4 regions of the Thalassospira sp. CH_XMU1448-2 genome follow, and region 1 is predicted to be linked to each of the others. Evidence: riboswitches for the same ligand, from Rfam matches in the RefSeq annotation. Region 1 holds a riboswitch; each other region holds the start of a gene.

Region 1 (5,105 bases):
CAACGCCTGCCCTGTTGAGGGTGCACGAATACCGGCAAGAACCGTCATCAGGCTGGTTTTACCCGACCCGTTCGGCCCGATCAGCCCCAGAAACTCACCCCGCTCCACGCTGAGTGACACATCACTGATGATTTTCTTGAACCCGGCATTCCAGCCGACATTGCGCAATTCAAGGGTCATCGCAGAACCCTTCCATGACAAAGGATAAGCGCAAAGGCCGGTGCCCCGATCAGGGCTGTTATCACCCCGATTGGCAATACCTGACCATCAAGAATGATGCGCGACACGATATCAGCCGCCACCAGGAACATCGCCCCGATCAGGGCGGATACCGGCAACAACAGCCCGTGGCGCGTTCCGACAAAAAAGCGCGCAGCATGCGGGATGACCAAGCCAACAAACCCGATGGAACCGACGATACTGACCATCACGGCGGTCATGGATGCCGCAACGGCAATCAGGACCACGTAAACCCGGCGAACCGGCACACCAAGCGATGCGGCTGACTCGACACCAAAGGTAAAAGCATCAAGCGCACGCGCATACCAAAGACACACCAGCAATCCGATCACCGCGACCGGAAGCGCAAGATAAACATCGGGCCAGCGCACCCCGCTGAGGTTGCCAAGCAACCAGAACATTATGCCGCGTGCCTCGTCTGCGGTCGCGGCCTTGGTGACGATGAATGATGTCAGCGCGTTAAAAAGTTGTGATCCGGCAACACCGGCCAGAATAATTGCCCCGGCACTCCGTCCCGCCGGAATAGCCAAAAGCGCAACAAATCCGAATGCCACCAGTGCACCGACAAAGGCCCCAAGGGACAGGGATACCATCCCCGCACCAAAACCAAGGATCGCAACACTGACCGCACCGGTCGATGCACCTGCCGAAATACCCAGCAAATAGGGATCGGCCAGACTGTTGCGCAACAGCGCCTGCAAAACCGCACCTGACAACGCCAGCGATGCACCACAAGCGGCGGCCACAAGCGCCCTTGATATGCGGTAATTCCAGATGATCCCCCCATCAATCGGATCAACGTCGAAACCGGCATTCCAGATGTGATTGGCAATGGTGTGAAGAACCGTGCCAAGGGGGATTTCCGTTTCCCCCTTGGCTGCGGCAATCGCAATCACACCGATCAGCAAGACCAGTGCGAAAAAAACCGCACCGGTTCGCACAAGATATGCCCGTCCCGCCCGTCTTTGTGCAGGCGGATGAACTGGCGTTTTTTCAAACATTGAATTCTCCGGGCATATCGAACGCCTTTGCCTTATGCGATCAGTTCGAAGCACTTAGTCGTTCGACGGCCTCGGCCAGTGTTTCAATCCCCTCGATCAGGCGGATTGTCGGATCCATCGACTGGGCATCCATCACAACGATATTGCCGTTTTTCACCGCCTTCATCTGGCTTGTGACAGGGTCGGTTTTCAGGAAGTCCATTTTGACCTGCCAGTCATCTGCCGGGAAACGGCGACGCCCCATCTTGCCGATCACGATGATATCGGGATTGGCACGTGCAATGGTTTCCCATCCAACGGTCGGCCATTCTTCCGGACTATCGATGATGTTGGTGACCCCAAGTTTGCCTGCGATATAACCCGCTGCGCCATTTTTACCAGCCACATAGGGATCGCTTTTGATCTCGGCACTCGAAAACCAGAAAACGGCAGATACATTATCATGTCCGCTTGCCTTCACCTGTTCCAGCGACCGGGCTTCGCGGGCCTGTAGTTTGGCAATCAGGGCTTCGCCGCGATCCTCGACATCAAAGATCTGCGCAAGATCGGTGATCTCCTGATAAATCAGGTTCATGGTAAAATCGTCATGGCGGACACCGTCGCCGCCACCCGTATTGTCCTTGCCGACGCAATCGGCCGGTGCGGTATAAACCGGAATGGAAAGTTCGTTGAACTGCTCGGTGGTTCCGACAATCCCCTTGGGACCGACATGCCATTGATACTGGGTGGCAACCAGTTGCGGCTTTTGCGCAACCACGGTTTCAAATCCCGGATCATTATCAGCCAGACGCGGAACGGTTGCGTTCACATCCTTGAATTCATCCATAACCGGGCCAAACCAGACACCGGTCCCTTTGACCTTGTCGGCAAGTCCGAGTGAATAAAGGATTTCTGTTGTGCTTTGCCCAAGGGACACGACGCGGTCCGGTGCAGAATCAAACTGAAGTACGGTCCCGCAATTGCGGATCTGAAGCGGATATTCGGTTGCAGATACACTTGCGGCAGATGCCATAGAACCAGCGGCAAACACCCCGACCGCCAGCGCACGTTTATAGTGATTGATCACTTCGACTTCCTTTCACCGATGCACTGGCCAGGATCAGGTTTCCCTGCTCCAAACACAGCACACCACAAATGTTATGTTATAACATAACGATCACGTTTCTACTGTCAAGGGACTGGCAAAAGTGTCGGGAAATGGCGGAAGATGTCGGGGTCAGAGCTCAGGTCAAACCTTGGCGAGCTCCCGAAGACCGGGACATAAGCCGACATTCTCCGGGGCACCCCGCCCGGTCCGTCGCATTCATGTCGGCAGGTCTCCTGGCTCGCGGGTCATCATGCTTTTCCTGGCCTTCCCGGGTTGGTTCCCAGTGGCATTGGTCAGAAAAACACTCACCGCCTACAGTTGCGGGGGCAGCTTCGGTTAATGACCTGTTTGACAGGTCACGTCGAATTCCCTTTATCCGATATCCGGATACCGACATCTGACGGTTAGATTAAACCAAAATGCCGGTCAAGGAAATTGGCCAATCACCAGTGGCATTTATGCAAGGGTCCATGCATAAAAAGCAGTCGACACGACCTTGAATTTGCCATGTTTCATCCCGATTACCTCCACACTGTCCGGTATCCTTGCCCGACACGTGAAACCATTGGAACATGATGCAAATGACGACTTCTGTGGAACGCAGACGCTTTTTGAAATCCATCGCGGCAGCCGGGCTGATCCTGCCGGGGCTGTCGATCTATCAAACGGCATTGGCAGAAGTTCCGGGGCTTGATCTTGGCAATCCCCAACCGTTCGAGTTTGCCGATCTGATTGCGCGCACCAAATCCATGGCGCAGGCCGCATATGAGCCCCCCGTGGCTCCGAACCCGGAAATTGTCGGGCGGATTGACTATGACACCCATGGCAAGCTTCACTACAAACGCGATCATTCGCCGTTTTCCGACGGGTCGGGCACCTATCCGGTGACCTTTTTCCATCTGGGCATGTATTTCGCCAAACCGGTCCATATGTATCTTTTGGAAAACGGTGCAGCACGCGAAGTTATCTATAAGCCCGATTACTTTGACATGCCCGAAGACAGCATTGCCCGCCAGTTACCGCCAAACAGCGGCTTTGCCGGTTTCCGCCTGCATGAAAACCAGTCGCGTGATGACTGGAAGACCCAGGACTGGGCAGCATTCCTTGGCGCATCCTATTTCCGGGCAATCGGTGATGAAGGACAATATGGCCTGTCTGCGCGCGGGATTGCCGTGAATACGGCAACTTCGGTGCCCGAAGAGTTTCCGGACTTCCGGCAGTTCTTTATCGAACCTGCAAAAAATGCCGAAGACCCGGTGACGATCTATGCCCTTCTGGATGGGCCAAGTATCACGGGTGCGTATAAATTCCTGCTCTATCGTGGTCAGGGCGTGACCATGGATGTGGAAAAGCATCTGTTTGTTCGCCGCGATATCGAACGCCTTGGCATCGCACCGCTGACCAGCATGTTCTGGTATTCCGAACAGAACAAATCATTCCGCTTTGACTGGCGCCCGGAAGTCCATGACAGCGATGGTCTTGAACTTTGGACAGGAAGCGGTGAACGTATCTGGCGACAGCTCAACAATCCCGAAACGATCCGCGCATCGGCCTTTGCCGATCATAATCCGCGCGGCTTTGGCCTGATGCAGCGTGACCGCGATGTGAAGAACTATCTCGATGGCGTACGCTATCACCGTCGCCCCAGCCTGTGGGTCGAACCCAAAGGTGACTGGAATGATGGTGCCGTGCAGCTGATCGAAATCCCGACGGATGACGAGATTCACGACAACATCGCGGCGTTCTGGGTGCCCAATGGCCCGGCCAGGGCAGGTAATTCCTATGCGTTCAAATACCGCCTGCACTGGCAGGCACATAACCCGTTCCCGGTTGCGGAACTGGCGCGTGCGACAGCGACCCGCATGGGTCGTGGTGGTGAACCGGGCACCAATCGCCCAAGAGACGAAATCAAGTTTTCCGTCGAGTTCGAGGGCGATATTCTTGGAACCCTTGCCTATGGCGAGTTCCCCGAAATCGTGGTGTCGACATCACGCGGTGAAATCACCCGCACCAAGATCGAACCGATCATGGATACCCGCATCTGGCGCGCAGCCTTTGACCTTAAGGCCGCTGGCACCGATCCGGTTGATCTGCGCATGTATCTCAAACGCGGTGATGGACCGCTCAGTGAAACCTGGATGTATCAGCACCTGCCCGCCGTCGGCAACCAGCATCAGGGCTGATGAGGTCAATCATCCCGTGTTCTCGCAACCCGGATGGATGCCCGATCAATAGGTGACAGTTTCACCGGTTCGGGCATCCCCGTTTTGGCCAAGGATCGCCATGACATCACGCATCGGAGGAGCCCCGAACATCCGGGCATATTCGCGACTGAATTGTGATGCGCTTTCATAGCCGACCTCATAGGCGGCACTTGCCGCATCCTTCATTTCTGCCAGCATGATCTGACGTGCTGTCGTCAGGCGGAGCCGCTTTTGATATTGCAGCGGGCTCATCGCGGTGACCTGTTTGAAATGATGGTGGAAGGATGACGGGCTCATATTGGCGTAATCGGCCAGCTCTTCGATCCTGAGCGGCTTGTCGAAATTATCCTTCATCCGTCGAAGGACGGCAGATATCCGCTGCATGTTGCTGCCACCAATCGCAAGCCCGGCGATCAGGGCCCCCTTTCCGGTGCGCAACAGGCGGTAATGCACCTCGCGCATCAGAAGCGGCAACATCACCGCAACATCATCTGGACGTTCGAGCAGCTCGACCACCCGAAGGACGGCATCAATCAGACTTTCGGTCGTTTGTTCCACAAACAGTCCACGCGC
Region 2 (5,105 bases), on a different contig from region 1:
TTTTTCATTTGCTCGCGATTGCGCTTCGCCCGTCAGCCCTGCCTGGTCGGACAAATCAGAAATGGCAAAGCCTGCCTCGGCGATGTGCCCGGCGCCCAGATCCGCCCGAAAGACCAGATCGACCTTCTCACTTGGCGTATAGATAAAAAATCCGTCCCCATCGGTCATGATCTGATCAATCTTGTTCCCCTGATTGTCAAACACCTCAACCACCGTATCGGCAGCCATATCTCCGTTGGAAAACCCGATTTCCCCTTCGACATTCGAACCACTTGGAAAGACAGACGCGATCACCTTATGCGCCTGAGCCCCATGCGCGCCGAACACAACCCCGGCTATAATGATCCCTGTGGCCAGCTTAGCCATTGTTGGCCTCATTTGCCTGTTCAGCAAGGATGATCGAGCTTTGCACCGCATATTCATTGGCCTGATCACCCGCCATCAGCAAGGCCGGTTTGACTTTCATGATCAGATACACGGCAGCGGCAGAAACAAAGCCTTCAACAGCCATGATCGGAATATGGGCAAAGAACACGAGTTTTGCGGCCGGAATGAACGAATCCCCGCTCAGCGTCAGGGAAATCGCCACAAACAACGTTGTCAACGAGATAGAAAGTGCCCCGGCAATGCCGCCCCAAACAGCAGCAGCCGTCGGGTTGCTGCGCGCAACGACACCACGGAACATGAATCCGGCAATCACAGCCGGGAAGGCAATATTGACCGTATTGACCCCAAGAACCGTAAGACCGCCAAATCCGAAGAAAATCGCCTGTAACAACAGCCCGACAAAAAGTGCGGGAAATGCCGTCCAACCAAGAACAAGACCGGCAAGGCCGCTCATGATCAGATGAACACTTGAGGGGCCCACCGGGACGTGAATAAGCGAGGCCACAAAAAACGTTGCCGACAGCACACCGGTTGCCGGAATTTTATCGATCGGCAGCTTGCGCAACCCAAGACCAAGCCCGGCAACCGCAAGAACCCCGCCCCCAATCAGAACTTCAGGAGCCAGTGCCCCGTCCACAATATGCATCTGTTTTTGTCCCCACGCCTATTTCACATCATAGGCACGAACCCACAGGACTGCATCCTGAGAAAGCTCTTTACCGTCGAATTCTTTATCAGGGCCACTGCCAAGTGCCGCAAACCCCCAAAACCCGGCTTTGGGAATACCGAAGGTGAAATAGCCGTTTTCATCAGTAAGCGCCACAATAGCCCCACCGGGCATTGGTTTTGCAGTTGGCTCCTTCGGTCGGCCATTTGCCATATCCGGTTCGGCAGCCATGTATTCAACTTCCACCTCGACACCGGAAACCGGCTGCCCGTCACTCAGAACACGACCACTAAAAGTCGACCCGGCGACGATGTTGGTCGGTCTGTTTAGCGGCAAAATTTCCGTTTTCAGCCCTTGTGCTTCCATCCAGTCCGTCGGAATTTCATTCCGGTTCACATAGGATTTTGTAATCTGCTGGATATAGATATCTTCGCTTTGTTCGTAATATGGCGCAGGCACAACCACCATGACGTAATCGCCACTGCGTTTGAGTGTCAGCGTGCCATCAAATGCCGCCGCCGAGTTCTCAGACCCGGTAAACGTCGTCGGAGAAAGCGTTGATTCCAAATCGATCTTTTCACCACGATGAATGACGAAGAACTCAATCGGATTGGCCATATCCATGACATGTCCGTTTTCAAACGGATGCCAGAAGATCAGCTTTACCGGAACATCACCAGCAACGACCTGATTGACTTCCGGAGTATATACCAACTGGAAATGGGCCTGTGCGGCCAATGGCATCAATATAAAACAGGCGCTTGCAACAGCGCACCTGCCAACGGTCTTAAACATATAATCGTCTCTTCCACGAACGATGCATACCGGGCAACTGCCCGACACGCAGTGTTAGGATAAAGAACGATAGGATGGCTGGAAGCAAGATACCGGTTAAACAAGACCGCATTTTCCCTGCAACCTGACGCTCACCCCGGCGTCCAACAGTTCAGCACCAGACAAGCCGTGTCTGGCAGTCAAAGGCAGGTCTCCTGGCTCACGGTTTTAAAAGCATTACGCCTTCCCGGTTCTCACCAGTGGCATGTGTAATGCTCGGACCGCTTACAGTTGCGGGGGCAGCCGTGGCATTGTCGTAACGCACCACGTTCCCTTTTAAGCCAATCCCGAAGGATCAGCACCCAAGACACAGGCATAATCCATGTCGGGATCATAACTGTCAACTCTTTGCCAAACCATTGGCCCACTATCTTTCGGATAGCATAACTTGACCGGTTGTTTGCCGCTGGCAAAAATTGCTTAACACACCGTATAACCATACGAAATGCATTCTGTTTAAGGGCTAAACGACATGAAACCTGAAACTGTTCTGGACTTCTGGTTCAAGGAACTTGATCAAAAACAGTGGTTTATCAAGGATACCTCACTTGACGCCCACATTTCCGAACGGTTTTCGGACTTCCACACTGCGGCGCATGCAGGTGAACTCTATTCCTGGCGCGCGACTGCAAATGGCCGTCTGGCTGAGATCATTGTTCTTGACCAGTTTTCGCGAAACATGTTCCGCGACCAGCCGCAATCTTTTGCATCGGATACCGTGGCCCTGATACTGGCACAGGAAGCCGTGGCAAATGGAACGGACAAGAAACTGTCCAACGCGCAAGAGCGTGCATTTCTTTACATGCCCTATATGCATTCGGAATCTGAACTGATCCACGAAATCGCACTGGAACTGTTTGCCCAACCGGGTCTTGAGCATAACTACGAGTTCGAGATCAAACACAAAAGGATCATTGACCGTTTTGGCCGTTACCCGCATCGCAACGAGATTCTCGGGCGTGTATCCACCCCCGAAGAGCTGGCATTCCTCAAAGAACCGAATTCTTCGTTCTAAAATGCAAAAAGGGACGGCAACCCGTCCCTTTTCTTTTGATCAGATGTGATGAGCTAGCAGTCAGCTATTAGCCGACATTGCGATCGCGTTTGTCCCACCATTCCTGAACCAACCTTTCGGCTTCGTCGATATAATCTGCCTTGCCTGCCAGGAATGCCGCCATTGCAGCACTCCCTTTGATCCGTGCTTCGGCACCAGAATCTTCGACATCTCCGCGCCAGACTGAAAGGAAATGTTTCAGGGTTACCGGACTTTGCTCGTCGAGCTCTTTTTCCGTTTTGGACAGCATCGCAGGCCATCTGACGTCGCAAAGCTCACCGTTATCTAGCATGCGCAGGTCGACATGCTTGAAAGGCGTACGTTCTGCCTCACCGCCACCGCCCTTGATCACGCCGATCCGTGGAAGTTCAAGCAACTTCCCGGTTTCACGATGCACATCAAGAAAGGCCGGATGAAATACACCTAGGAAAGCCGCACGCGCCTGTAACGGATTAAGCAACCGCAGTAATGTATTGACCGGGCTTCGCAAACCCAGCAACGACCGCAAGCCGATCAGTTCCTGCAATTTCGGGTGCATGTGCCGCAATGGCAGATATGCGAACCCTTGGGCAGCAATATCTGATCTTGCTTCTTCTGCGGACATCGCGATTGGCAGTTTCAAGGCCTTGATCGCAGCTTCGGTGCCAACACCATTGACCAGATGGGAATTATATCCATGCATCAGGACCGGCACACCATTCTGCGACAACAAATGTGCCGAAAGTACAAACCAGGGCAAGCCGCGTGTACGCCCCGCCGCATAAGACGGCCAATCGAGCATCGGTCGCCCTTCTGCACCAGCGTCCTGACCATCATCCGGGTCAAGTCGGGCGGCCTTGCGAACAGCTTCGATCATGCCCGCAAGTTCATCGGGCGTTTCTGCCCGATAGCGCAGCATCAATAAGAAAGCCCCCAGTTGAATGGGTTCAACCTCGTCGCGCAGGATCATGGAGAAAGCGTCAAAAGCTTCCTCACGGGTCAGACTGCGTGAACGGCCCGGCCCCCGAAAGAATGTTCTCAAATACCCGGAAAACGGATGTGCCTCGGGCAGATGATTGTCATCCTCGAGCTGTTCAAGATGCTCGTCGGTCATTAGTTATCACCGAAATAGTTTGTGTTATTGGTCATGAACGCGGGTAAAGACCCACTCCGTCTCACTCGACAGGTCATCCTGATAGCAATAGCCATCAAGCTTGAACTTCTTCAAATCCTGCGGATTTTCCAGTCGATTGTCGATCATGTATCGTGCCATCATGCCACGGGCGCGCTTTGCTGAGAAGCCAACAACCTTGGCTGCCCCGCCTTTGACTTCTTTGAATACCGGCGTAATTACCGGGCCTTCAAGCAGTTTGGTCTTTACTGACTTGAAGTATTCGCTCGAGGCCAGATTGATCAGGCTGCGATCCTTATGGCCCTGTGTAAGCTTGTTGATTTCAGTGGCGATCTTGTCACCCCAAAAAGCATAAAGGTCTTTGCCACGCGGGTTTGACAGTCGTGTGCCCATCTCAAGACGATATGGCTGCATCAGATCGCGTGGTTTGAGCAACCCGTATAATCCCGACAACATGCGAAAATGACTTTCCGCCCAGTCTATGTCGTCTGCTTTCATGGTGTCGGCATCAAGTCCGACATAGGTATCGCCACGAAAAGCATAGATTGCCGGTTTGGCATTGGTGCGATCAAAAGGCCGTGAAAAATGCTGGAAGCGCTGGTAATTCAGATCAGCAAGGTTTTCACTGATCCCCATCAGCTTCATCAAATCGCTGCGGCTTTTTTTCCGCGCAACTTCAATCAGTTCTTCAGTGTCGTCCAGAAATGCGGGTTGTGAAACAGCCATTTCAGGCACGTCTGTTTCAAAATCCAGCTTCTTGGCCGGGGACACAACAGCAAGCATCAATCTGCCTCTTCTCTTTCATCTCGGATCAATTTGTCGTAACAAGCCACAAGGCATGGACAATGTCTAGGGCCCAAGCCCATGTACAGGAGTATACGACTGTACATGTATTTGGACCCTTGGCGTTTTCCATAAACTTCCAATCTTGCAGAAAATCCGCCAGGTGCAAGCCTTGGCGGAAGAAAGGACCAGTTATGAGTGAACAAGTTCGCGCGTCGCACATTCTCCTGATGTATGCCGGTTCGGCACGTTCGAGTGCAACCCGCACC
Region 3 (5,105 bases), on a different contig from region 1:
GGCGATGTCAAAAACGAGCCGGTTATCGGTAATGTGACTGCCTTTTAGGGCAAGTCCGGCAGCAGCGCGCAACAGGGCTGCTGTTGCCGTTCCCTGTTTTTCAATCAGGCGAGTGTTTTGTTCTTTGGTTAGTCCTGGCAATATCCCGCCGCGTAACCATGTCAGGTTTGATCCAAGAGAGGTATCAAACATCAGGTAATTTGCCCCGACAAAGTTATGGGCATAGCGTTCAGGTTTGCGAATGTCCCCGTCGCGGATTTGTCGAACATAGGATGCCGGATCCGGCGCCATGTGACAGTCCTGACAAGTGATGTCATTTTGGGCGTACCAGCTGTCGCGCCATTCGACAAAGGTGGTTTGGACATGTTGTCTTGTTGTCGCCTTGGACATCGATTGATCATAGTTTTCGGTATGGCATCCGCCGCAGAAATCAGCGCTGGCAATCAGGGCATTGGTCTTGGCTGCGCCAAAGGCACGGGCATGATCACGCGGTGCGGCAAGGATCATCGGGTTGGAGAGTTGATCGACACCGGTATTCACAGCTAGGGTAAGCGCCCCATTGCCTTCAAGAGGGTCGGCATGGGTAGCGGTATGGCACATGACGCAACTGATCCCTTCGGTCTCGGCGTCTGAAGGCATGACAGATTTGAAGCGATTGGTACGTCCTGCCAGAACTTCACCCGGTGCATGACATCCTTCGCAAAACCGTGCACGTTCGATCCCGTCACGGTGCAAGTTTTCATTGGCCTCTACAGCGCGTTCGTAAACTGTGTCGCGACCGGCTATGGCATGCAGCGACGGGGCCCACTCATCAAATTCCTTTTGATGACAGGTGGCACAGGTTGCGGCGGACTGAATTTTTGACGGATCGACAAGACGACCGTTATCGGTTTGCAGTCGCGACGGCCAGAAAGGCCGTTCTGCACCATTTTCATCCGGTCCAAAGGGCAACTGATAGAACGGGATATTGACAAGGTCGATGCCCGGTTCCGGCGCGGGAGGGCGTAGAAGATAAAGGGAAACGACAATCAGGATGCCAATGATACAGCCAGATATCAAAAGCGGGAGATTGGCTTTGAGTTGTCTTTTCATTTTTCCCCCCGGTTTAAACGCGGGGTCGGGTTACGCCAGTGCCGCAACCCCAGATGAACAACCAGACCGATGATGGCAGTGAGGGCCCCCCATAAATGCACAAAAGTCAGGAGATAGGTTGTTTCGAACTGCCAGAACCAGATTTTCCCGGTCAGGTAGATTGCAGGGGGCACGACCATCAGCCATCCGGTTGCGATGATCAGAATGTATTTTGCAATCATTAACCAGCTCAGTCCGGTGAATATTTTGCGCTGACTTGTCGCAAGCCCCTGTTTGATATGGCTGGCGATCCAGACAAGAAACAGGACAGTAAAAATCAGCCCGACAAATAGATGAAACAGCAAAACAGTTTCACCAGCGTTCCAGTTATGTCCGGCGAAGAATTCCAGATAAAGTCCGGTGCCAAGCAGGAGGGCAAAAAGATATGTCAGAACCTGCATCCGAGAGTTCGCGCGGATCAGGCTCATTACACCTGCACGTGCAGGAACGTACTGGACAGTTGAAAGCGGGAAAGTTGTGTTTTTTGTCGTCATGGCTGTTCTTGCTGGTCGTCAAGCCGGGCGGACTTCAATGTCCGCCGGCTTGATTGATTGCGGGACAAATTAGCCGCGGATATTGACTTTGTTCTGGGCTGCGGCCTGCAGGATCATTGCGACAATCCGGTCGGCAATATCCTGGGCCTCGTTGCCCAGTGCATCGGCTTCTTCAATGCCGAATTTTTCACCGGATTTTTCGCGGGCATAGGTATCCTCAACCAGCGAAAGAAGTTCTTCGAAGCCTGATTTGATCCGGGTATCAAGATCGGGATTATCAGCGGAAACAACTGGCGAGATGGCGCTGAAATACATTTTTTTGCACCCGCCCATGATCCCCTGAACATCGGCAAGGCGGCTTTGCGCGACAAAGGCACCGACTTCTCCGGTGATGAACTGGGATTCCTTCCACTCACCGAAATAGTCGCCAACTGTTGGTGTCATTGTCACAACCGAGGTAAAGGCATCGTCACGGTTCGGCTTCCAGACCGACATGTCGCTATGCAATTTTTTGGCCCAGTGCGTCAGGGCCTGTGCCGCACCAAGTCCGAGATTGGCATCAAAAAGCATTTCTCCCGGTGCTTGTTTGCCATCGTCATTGAGGTCTGCGACCAGCTTGATATGGCTTTCCTCCATGCCCCAGAACAGGGGTTCCGTGATGCCGTGGAAAAGGTTTCCCGGCCGGGAAAGCACGGTTCCGTCAGGGAGCGTCAGATCGTATTGGGCGATATCCTCGCTTTCGGTTCCGGGATTGCCAGCATCAAGAATCAGGTCATATTTTGCGGTTTCAGGAATCCCGGCAACGATACCTTCAATGGTTTCATACTGGTTGGATGCTTCCAGCCAGAGTGTCCTGATATTTTGTATCTGCCCGGCCAGAACAGGGCCTTTGGCCTGCCAGGCAGCAGGATAGTTTCCATCATGTGATGCGATGATGTCGGCATAGGCAGACACTGCATTTTCAAGCAAGGTTGCCTGCGAGATCAGTCGTTCATTATGATCAAGAGTGAACTGTTTGACATTTTCAAGGCCCCTGATTTCCGCATCATCAGTTGCAAAGGCATTGCCCGAGATTGCAAGACACGATGCCAGTGCGGCGGTCAGAAGAACGGGTTTCTTGAACATATTCCTACCTTTCAGATCAAAAAATGGCGGTTGCGGTGAAACAGACGGGGTTGCGAATACGGCCCGCCTGTTTCGCCGAATAATCGGTGCGGGAATATTTGTGATAACAATTATCATTTGCGAAAAGAGGCGAACTTGATGCTGGTCAAGTCAAACCGGCCGGGCTTTTATCGCGCCAGGCGATTTGACGATGATCAAGTTCACGGGCTGGTGCAGGTGTCTTAATCCATCGGTTACCCGCATTGAGCGAAAGGTCACGGGGGTTGGATCAAGGTCCGTGGCCGTGGCCTTTTGCCTTTGGGGAATAGTGAGTTTTGCTAACGGAATGCGGTGAAAATCCGCAGCGGTCCCGCCGCTGTAACCGGTATGCTGCAAACAATGCCAGAGCGGCAGTCACTGAATGAGAAATCCATTCGGGAAGGCAGTTTGGAGCGTTCCGACCGGGAGCCAGAAGACGAGTAAAACACGTTTCAACAAGATTGTGTGCCGATGGAAAAGGTCATGGCAGAACTGCCGCAATCTTGCCTTTCCAGGAGAAGGTTGAATGTTGGAAACCCGTGCAAAGCACGAAAAGACAAATATTTCAGAGGGCATCCAGTCGCTTGATGATATCCGGGCGTTGCTCGGGTCATTGCCGATGGCCGATGAAGGGCCGGTGATCAAGGCACGGCAAAGGGACCTTGAACTGACAAAGCCGCGCGGCAGTCTGGGCAGACTTGAGGAAATTGTTTTCTGGTTGTGCCGATGGCAACAAAGTGACGTTCCGCAAATGGATTACCCGCAAGTTTGTGTCTTTGCAGGAAACCATGGAATTGTGCAGCATGATGTTTCTGCTTTTCCACCGTCCGTCACGGCATTGATGGTTGATAACTTTGCAAAGGGCGGGGCCGCGATCAATCAGTTCAGTACGGAACTTGGGGCCGAGGTGACAGTGCGAGCCCTTGATCTGGACTGTCCGACCCGTGATTTCACCGTTGAAGCAGCGATGAGCGAAGATGAATGCGTTGATGCTTTTCGTATCGGCATGGAGGCAGTGAACCCGGATGCCTCGTTCCTGTGTCCGGGGGAAATGGGGATCGGGAATACAACATCTGCTGCGGCAATTTGCCATATCATGTGGGATGGTACGCCGGGCGACTGGGTAGGATCGGGAACAGGTATCAACCGCGATCAGTACAAGCGGAAGATCAATATCGTGAAGCAGGCAAAAGCCTGCCACGATATGTCGGTGAAAGATGGTCTGGACGTTTTGCGCTGTGTCGGAGGCCGGGAAATCGTTGCGATGGCCGGGGCGATTATCGCCGCCCGGCTGTTAAACATTCCGGTTATGCTTGACGGGTTTATATGCAGTGCGGCAGCGGCCACACTGCATGAAACATCTTCCAAAAGCCTGATGCATTGCATGGTCGGGCATGGATCAGCGGAGCCGGGGCACAGGTTATTGCTGGACCGGATCAGAAAGCGTCCGTTGCTTGATCTTGACCTTCGTCTGGGCGAGGGCACCGGAGCCGTGCTTGCCGGGTTGATTGTCCGGGCTGCGGCACAGTGTCACAATAATATGGCAAGCTTCGGAGACATCGGGATCACTCGCGATACGCCATGTGAGAAGCAGGCTTAAAGGTATCAGGCCGACATCCTCTGGTCCGAAATATCGCCGGAGGATGTTGGCCTGAAAATATGTAAAGGCGTTACGCCGCGTCCGTTAAAGATGTGCTTGACCGGGCTGTTTGGGCCGCCCGGTCCTTTCGGATCATGTTGCGCAAGCGTTGCATGACATCAAGGTTGTTATGCTCCATGGCTTGCAAGGACTGAAGGGCAAGATCAAGTTGCCCCTGACGATAAAAGTTCACGGCTTTGCGGGCATTGTCGTGGACTTGGCGATGCGGGATTTCAAGCGCCTTGAAATCAACCATATCGGCAAAAAGACCGTGGCCACTGCCATCGTAATACCACTGCCCCAATCGGCAGTCGGTTTCCGGCGGAAAGTCTGCTTCGGTTGCATCCGATAACCCCATGAAAACCCGATAGACTGCAAGCTTGAGTTCAAGTTCTTCAAGGTTGGCTAGTTCTATTTCACTAAGAATGGCAGCCATCGACATTGCGGACTGTCCTTCGGTCGAAATATCAAGGATATGCTGGGTTCTTGTCAGAAGTGTATTGGCATCTGATTCCAGATCAGAAGCAGAGCCCGCATTGGTTTTCATGTCACGATCGGCACTATCGGCTTGTGACTGGATCTTACGAACCAGCTTGCCGATTTCCAAAGTTGCTTCGGTTGCGCGATTGGCCAATCCACGGACTTCGGTCGCGACAATCGCAAAGCCCTTTCCGGCTTCTCCGGCACGTGCGGCTTCG
Region 4 (5,105 bases), on a different contig from region 1:
GCCTCTGAGCGTCGAAAGCGAAAGCAGTTCGGCATCGGGTTGATCATCACCCGGCAGCAAAACCAATGGAATGTCCCTGGCGCGCGCCATGGCAACCAGTTGCTCGACGCCATATTCCCAGTAACCGCGCCCGCCCAGAATGCGCACAATGATGAATTTGGCATCGCTTAATACATCATCGACATACAGATCGACCGACATATTGTGGCCAAGCTGCAAAAGGCTGGCCAGACGCAAGGATGGAACGTCATCACCAAAGGCATCGATCAAGCGCGCCTGCGCCCCGGCAAGACAGGCAAGCTCGGACTCGGCAGCAGACAGGATCACGACATCCCCTGGTTCCTGACCAAGGTCCACCGCCTCGCTGCCATCGGTAACCATTCCGGGCTGAGCTGCCAAAAGATGCATTTGAAATTCCGTCTTTTACGTCGTCAAAGGCACCGATACCGGATGCAAAACACCCGGTATCGGTCAGATTGATCTGTCTTTGGAAAGACGGCCTCAGGCCGCCTTGATCGCGGTCTCGATGGCGGCGCGATCCAGTCCATGCAGACCGATCACCACCAGCTCGGAGCGGCGGTTTTCCGTTTCTGCCCACGGGCGATCAAAGTAACGCTGGAAACGTTCGCCAACACCCTGAACCACATGGCGCATCGGCTTGCCGGGGATATCAAGGAAACCCTTGATGCGCAGAACATCAAACTGGCGGACAACATCGACCAGGCGCTTTTCCAGGGCAGCCGGATCATTGACCGCATCAAGCGACACCACAAAGCTTTCAAAGTCATCGTGATCATGCTCATGACCATCGTCGTGATGGCTTGGGCGGCTATCAAGGTCATCTTCGGCAGCGGCACCAAGCCCCAGCAGAATGGCGTTTTCAACGCGAGAATGTTCGGTTGCGATGATCTTGACCGACGGTCTTTTCAGCTCTGCCCGAATGTCGGCTTCGACCTTGGCGCGTTCTTCGTCGGTCAGAAGATCGGTTTTGTTCAAAACCACCATATCCGCGCAATGAAGCTGTTCTTCAAACAGTTCTTCAAGCGGGCTTTCATGGTCAAGATTTTCATCAGCCTCGCGCTGTGCCTGAACCGCATGATGGTCATGGGCAAACAGACCGTCGCGCAGGGCCGCGCCATCAAGAACCGCAACCACCCCGTCCACGGTCACACGCGACCGGACTTCCGGCCAGTTAAACGCCTTGACCAGCGGTTTCGGCAAAGCCAGACCAGATGTTTCAATCACGATGTGATCAGGCGGTGTTTCGCGATCAATCAGCCCGCGAATGGTCGGCAGGAAATCATCTGCGACCGTGCAGCAGATGCACCCGTTTGCCAGTTCAACGACATCATCCTCGGCACAACCTTCGATGCCGCAGCCATTGATGATGCCACGATCAACACCAAGATCGCCAAATTCATTGATGATCAGGGCGATACGTTTGCCATTGGCATTTTCCAGCATGTTGCGGATCATGGTTGTCTTGCCCGCACCCAGAAAACCGGTGATAACCGTTGCCGGGATTTTTCCCAATTGCGCCATCTTATAAATCCTTAAAAATCAATATATTAACTTGTTATTTGACCTGCATCGGGATGCCTGCGACCACCAGTGTCACCCGATCAACCAGTTCAGCGATGCGTTGATGCAGCCGTCCGGCATGGTCACGAAAGGTCCGCGCCATTGCATTTTCCGGAACAATGCCGAAACCGACTTCGTTTGATACCAGCAAAACCGGAATCTTCAATGTCGGGATCAGTTCGCAAAGCTGATCAAATTCCGCATCAATGTCACGATCTTCAAGCATCAGATTGGTCAGCCACAAGGTCAGGCAATCAACCAGAACCGGCTTTGCGCCCGTTCGGTTGCAGGTTGCAAGCGTGCCACAAAGATCAAGGGGTTCCTCAATCGTTTGCCAAAGATCGCCGCGCGACTGTTTGTGAAGGTCGATGCGGTTGGCCATTTCATCATCCCATGCCCGACCCGTCGCGACATAAATCCCGCCACCGGCATGATTGATGATGTTTTCGGCAAACCGACTTTTACCCGATCGTGCACCGCCAAGGATCAGGTGCATCCCGCCAAGCGGGTCATTTTGGGTCATTGTCTGTTCCTCGCCATGGCCTCCCACCGAGGCCCGATTGCGTCGCCACCGGTTCTTGACTGGTGACACCTTCGGCTGGTTTCCTGGCTGCGGGCATGAAAGCAATCCGCCTTCCCGGTTTCCCGGTGGCTGATGAACGACCTTGCGTCCATCTGGATCACCCAACCCGATACAGTTGCGGGGGCAGCATCGGCATCGCACCGATTTCCCATCACCGAACGGTGCGCCGAACCTAACAGGTTTGGTTCCGAACCCAAAGGGCATTCTCCAATTGGCGAAGCACCCTAATCGAAAGGTCAGTATTTGTAAGAATTGTCTTCTTGAGGGGAGCCCTCCTTTAAGAGAACATAATATTATCACGCTGGAATTAGAGTGAGACAAAATCACCTTCCAGTGGGATCGCCGGGACAAAAACCATCATAACCCGGTGTGCCACAGAAAAAATGTGGCAACTGAATCTTGGGGTTAACTGGAATTTTTCATAATCAGATGGCAGTTTCTGCACAACTATCGAAAATCCGAAAACCGAACACGCCAAGCTGGGTTACATCGTCCCGAAAGGATATGTGGCTTGGCTTGCTTGAACGTTTGAACTCTGAAAATCGCGCGTTTCAGACCTTCTTGCACGAATATGCGACGGATTCAGAGATCACGCTTTCGCGACGTGATGTTCGCAACATCTTTGCGCTTGATGCCTCCAAGGGCGTGATTGGAACCATTATCTGGTCCCATTCCCGAGGCATCCGTGTGAATGCATTGTCGCTGCTTGTCCGCGACCTTCCGACATTGATTACCCTGATGTCGATTTCCGATTTCGGCGAAGAGGAACTGAACGAATTGCTGGCCCAGCCGGGCATTTCGGTTCCGACCGCAAGCAAGATGCTCTCGGCCTGCGGCAAGACCTATTGCGGCATGCCAGCAGCCATTATCGACGACAATGTTATTCAGGTGATTGAAAATACGGCATTGTCCGAAGATTTTCCGAATGTTGCCAATTTGCGCAACAAGTCGCGCAGCCGTCCGATGCCCTATTATGAGGCCTATCTTCAGGACGTGACCGCGATCTGCGAAAAGTATGACATTTCGGCAGATCTACTCGATCGATATCTGGCCGAACAGGCTTTTGACGATCTTTCCCCAAAAGCAGAACTACAATCGGCCTGAACGCGACCATCCGGAAATCGATCCGGCCAGAACCAGAAACGGCATCATCTCAAACGGGATAGATGCCATTTCTGGTTCTGCAGGGCCGAGATGGTGACACCGCAGTTTCCGGTTTTAGTAAGTTTGATTAACACCGGTGATCCGCCAGCCGGGCTGATCAACCCCGTCAATATATTCAAGCTTGGTCAGGCTCAGCGTATCAATATGAAATGACAGGGCCGCCTCAAGCGACAAGCCAAGGGCATTGGCCATGATCGCCCGGATCGTTCCGCCATGAATGACCGCAACGATATCGCGCCCGGCCCAGTATCGGTTCAAACGATTGAAAATCGGACCAACCCGGTCGACCACATCGGCGAAGCTTTCGCCATTGGGTGGTTGCTGACGGGCGAAATCGGTCCAGAACTGCGTGGTTTCACCTTTGGGAAGATCATTCCAGTGCTGCAGTTCCCACGCGCCGAAATGCTGTTCGGAAAAGCCGCTTTCGCGCGTTGGCACAACGTCTTCGTCAATAACTTCCTGAAGCTTGAGCGCGGTATCAAGAGTCCGGGAAAGATGACTTGTGACCCAGACCGCATCGCGCGGTAAATGGCGGGCGACTGCACGTAATTTCTTTTCATCAGACAAATCAGCGGGCATGTCGCTGCGGCCGTAAACCAGACGTTCCGGGTTCTCGACCGGGGCATGTCGCACCAGCCACCAGCGCGTTGTTTCAGCTTTGATCATATATTCCTCAGACCAATCGGGCTTTGGCGATGAAGGATCGCAAACGCTGTCATCTTACCATCATGCCATGGTCATCGCTGCGATAAATCCGATACCGGCAAACAGCTCTGCACAGATTTGCGTTGCACCCAAAACGTCGCCTGTTTGCCCGCCAATCTGCCATTTGGCAACCAGCCGGACCAGACAAATGGCAAGGGCAACGCCGCAACTAACCGCAAGCGTTGCAACAATGCCGGAAAGGACGAGAACAATCGCAGCCGCAATCGCAAATCCGATCAGGATCGGCAGCCCGTCGGGCCGTCCGGCCCCCTTGCCCAGACCATTATCGCGCGCCGGGGGCAGGATACGCATCATAACCGGTATGGCGGCACGTGAAATTACCGCGACAACCAGGAAAATAACCGCCCCCTGGCCCATATCCGCAGCCGCCATAATCAGGGTCAGACGCAATGCCAGACCAAGTATCAAGGCAACCACGCCATAAGTACCAACCGTACTGTCGCGCATGATTTCCAGTTTGCGGGCCTGATCGACACCACCGCCAAAACCGTCTGCGCAATCGGCAAGACCGTCTTCATGCATGGCCCCGGTCAATAGCACCATGGACGCAACTGCAAAGATTGCAAATATGACCGCATTTCCGGTCAGGTAATGGGCCAGCATGGCAGGAAGCAAAGCAAATCCGGCCAGCACCAGACCAACAAGCGGCCAGCACCAGACTGATCGTGCAATCATGACAGGACGAAAGTCATCAATATGGTAAACCGGCACCCGGCTCAGCAAAGCCATGGCCCGCCAGAAGTCGGTCAAAACAGATGTATCTGCGATGGTTTCGCGGCCAAATTCCTTTGACTTCGCATCCGGTCGATCTGTGCTTTGCATATTTGTTTCGTTTTGGTTATGATCTTCGGGCACCGTCAAATTCCGATATTCGAACTGGCATTCTGTTGCACATGGGCCTAGTTTGAGGCCGATTTCCCCGGCGCCTGTCATCCTGCCATCTGATGGAAGCTGCCCCGCACCGGGAAACCAGAAACCTGATGAACAGCAAGACGCACCATTTGATTGGTTTCTGAACCTAGTCCTTACCATCTCAGAAGCCAAGCGGAAC

The links. Region 1 has a riboswitch for cobalamin ahead of WA318_RS14935 (ABC transporter substrate-binding protein). Riboswitches for the same ligand answer to the same signal wherever they lie in the genome.
Region 2: another riboswitch for cobalamin. It lies ahead of WA318_RS10225 (DUF4198 domain-containing protein); the one in region 1 lies ahead of WA318_RS14935 (ABC transporter substrate-binding protein).
Region 3: another riboswitch for cobalamin. It lies ahead of cobT (nicotinate-nucleotide--dimethylbenzimidazole phosphoribosyltransferase); the one in region 1 lies ahead of WA318_RS14935 (ABC transporter substrate-binding protein).
Region 4: another riboswitch for cobalamin. It lies ahead of cobU (bifunctional adenosylcobinamide kinase/adenosylcobinamide-phosphate guanylyltransferase); the one in region 1 lies ahead of WA318_RS14935 (ABC transporter substrate-binding protein).

What each region holds. Positions count from the first base shown of each region.
Region 1 is NZ_JAYMEA010000003.1:521,067-526,171, forward strand. It holds gene WA318_RS14925 (ABC transporter ATP-binding protein) at 1-180, opposite strand, end outside; gene WA318_RS14930 (FecCD family ABC transporter permease) at 177-1,241, opposite strand; gene WA318_RS14935 (ABC transporter substrate-binding protein) at 1,282-2,307, opposite strand; cobalamin riboswitch at 2,535-2,738, opposite strand; gene WA318_RS14940 (glucan biosynthesis protein) at 2,910-4,511, shown strand; gene WA318_RS14945 (AraC family transcriptional regulator) at 4,557-5,105, opposite strand, start outside.
Region 2 is NZ_JAYMEA010000002.1:621,781-626,885, reverse strand. It holds gene WA318_RS10235 (cobalt ABC transporter permease) at 1-366, opposite strand, end outside; gene cbiM (cobalt transporter CbiM) at 359-1,033, opposite strand; gene WA318_RS10225 (DUF4198 domain-containing protein) at 1,052-1,849, opposite strand; cobalamin riboswitch at 2,017-2,209, opposite strand; gene WA318_RS10220 (DUF924 family protein) at 2,361-2,903, shown strand; gene WA318_RS10215 (glycosyl transferase family protein) at 2,971-4,035, opposite strand; gene yaaA (peroxide stress protein YaaA) at 4,060-4,836, opposite strand; gene WA318_RS10205 (peptidylprolyl isomerase) at 5,031-5,105, shown strand, end outside.
Region 3 is NZ_JAYMEA010000007.1:245,056-250,160, reverse strand. It holds gene WA318_RS20275 (multiheme c-type cytochrome) at 1-1,092, opposite strand, end outside; gene WA318_RS20270 (hypothetical protein) at 1,089-1,625, opposite strand; gene WA318_RS20265 (imelysin family protein) at 1,695-2,750, opposite strand; cobalamin riboswitch at 3,073-3,206, shown strand; gene cobT (nicotinate-nucleotide--dimethylbenzimidazole phosphoribosyltransferase) at 3,295-4,368, shown strand; gene WA318_RS20255 (methyl-accepting chemotaxis protein) at 4,439-5,105, opposite strand, start outside.
Region 4 is NZ_JAYMEA010000001.1:237,073-242,177, forward strand. It holds gene cobN (cobaltochelatase subunit CobN) at 1-408, opposite strand, end outside; gene cobW (cobalamin biosynthesis protein CobW) at 502-1,542, opposite strand; gene cobU (bifunctional adenosylcobinamide kinase/adenosylcobinamide-phosphate guanylyltransferase) at 1,577-2,104, opposite strand; cobalamin riboswitch at 2,161-2,350, opposite strand; gene WA318_RS01095 (hypothetical protein) at 2,594-3,268, shown strand; gene WA318_RS01100 (histidine phosphatase family protein) at 3,383-3,994, opposite strand; gene cobS (adenosylcobinamide-GDP ribazoletransferase) at 4,055-4,876, opposite strand.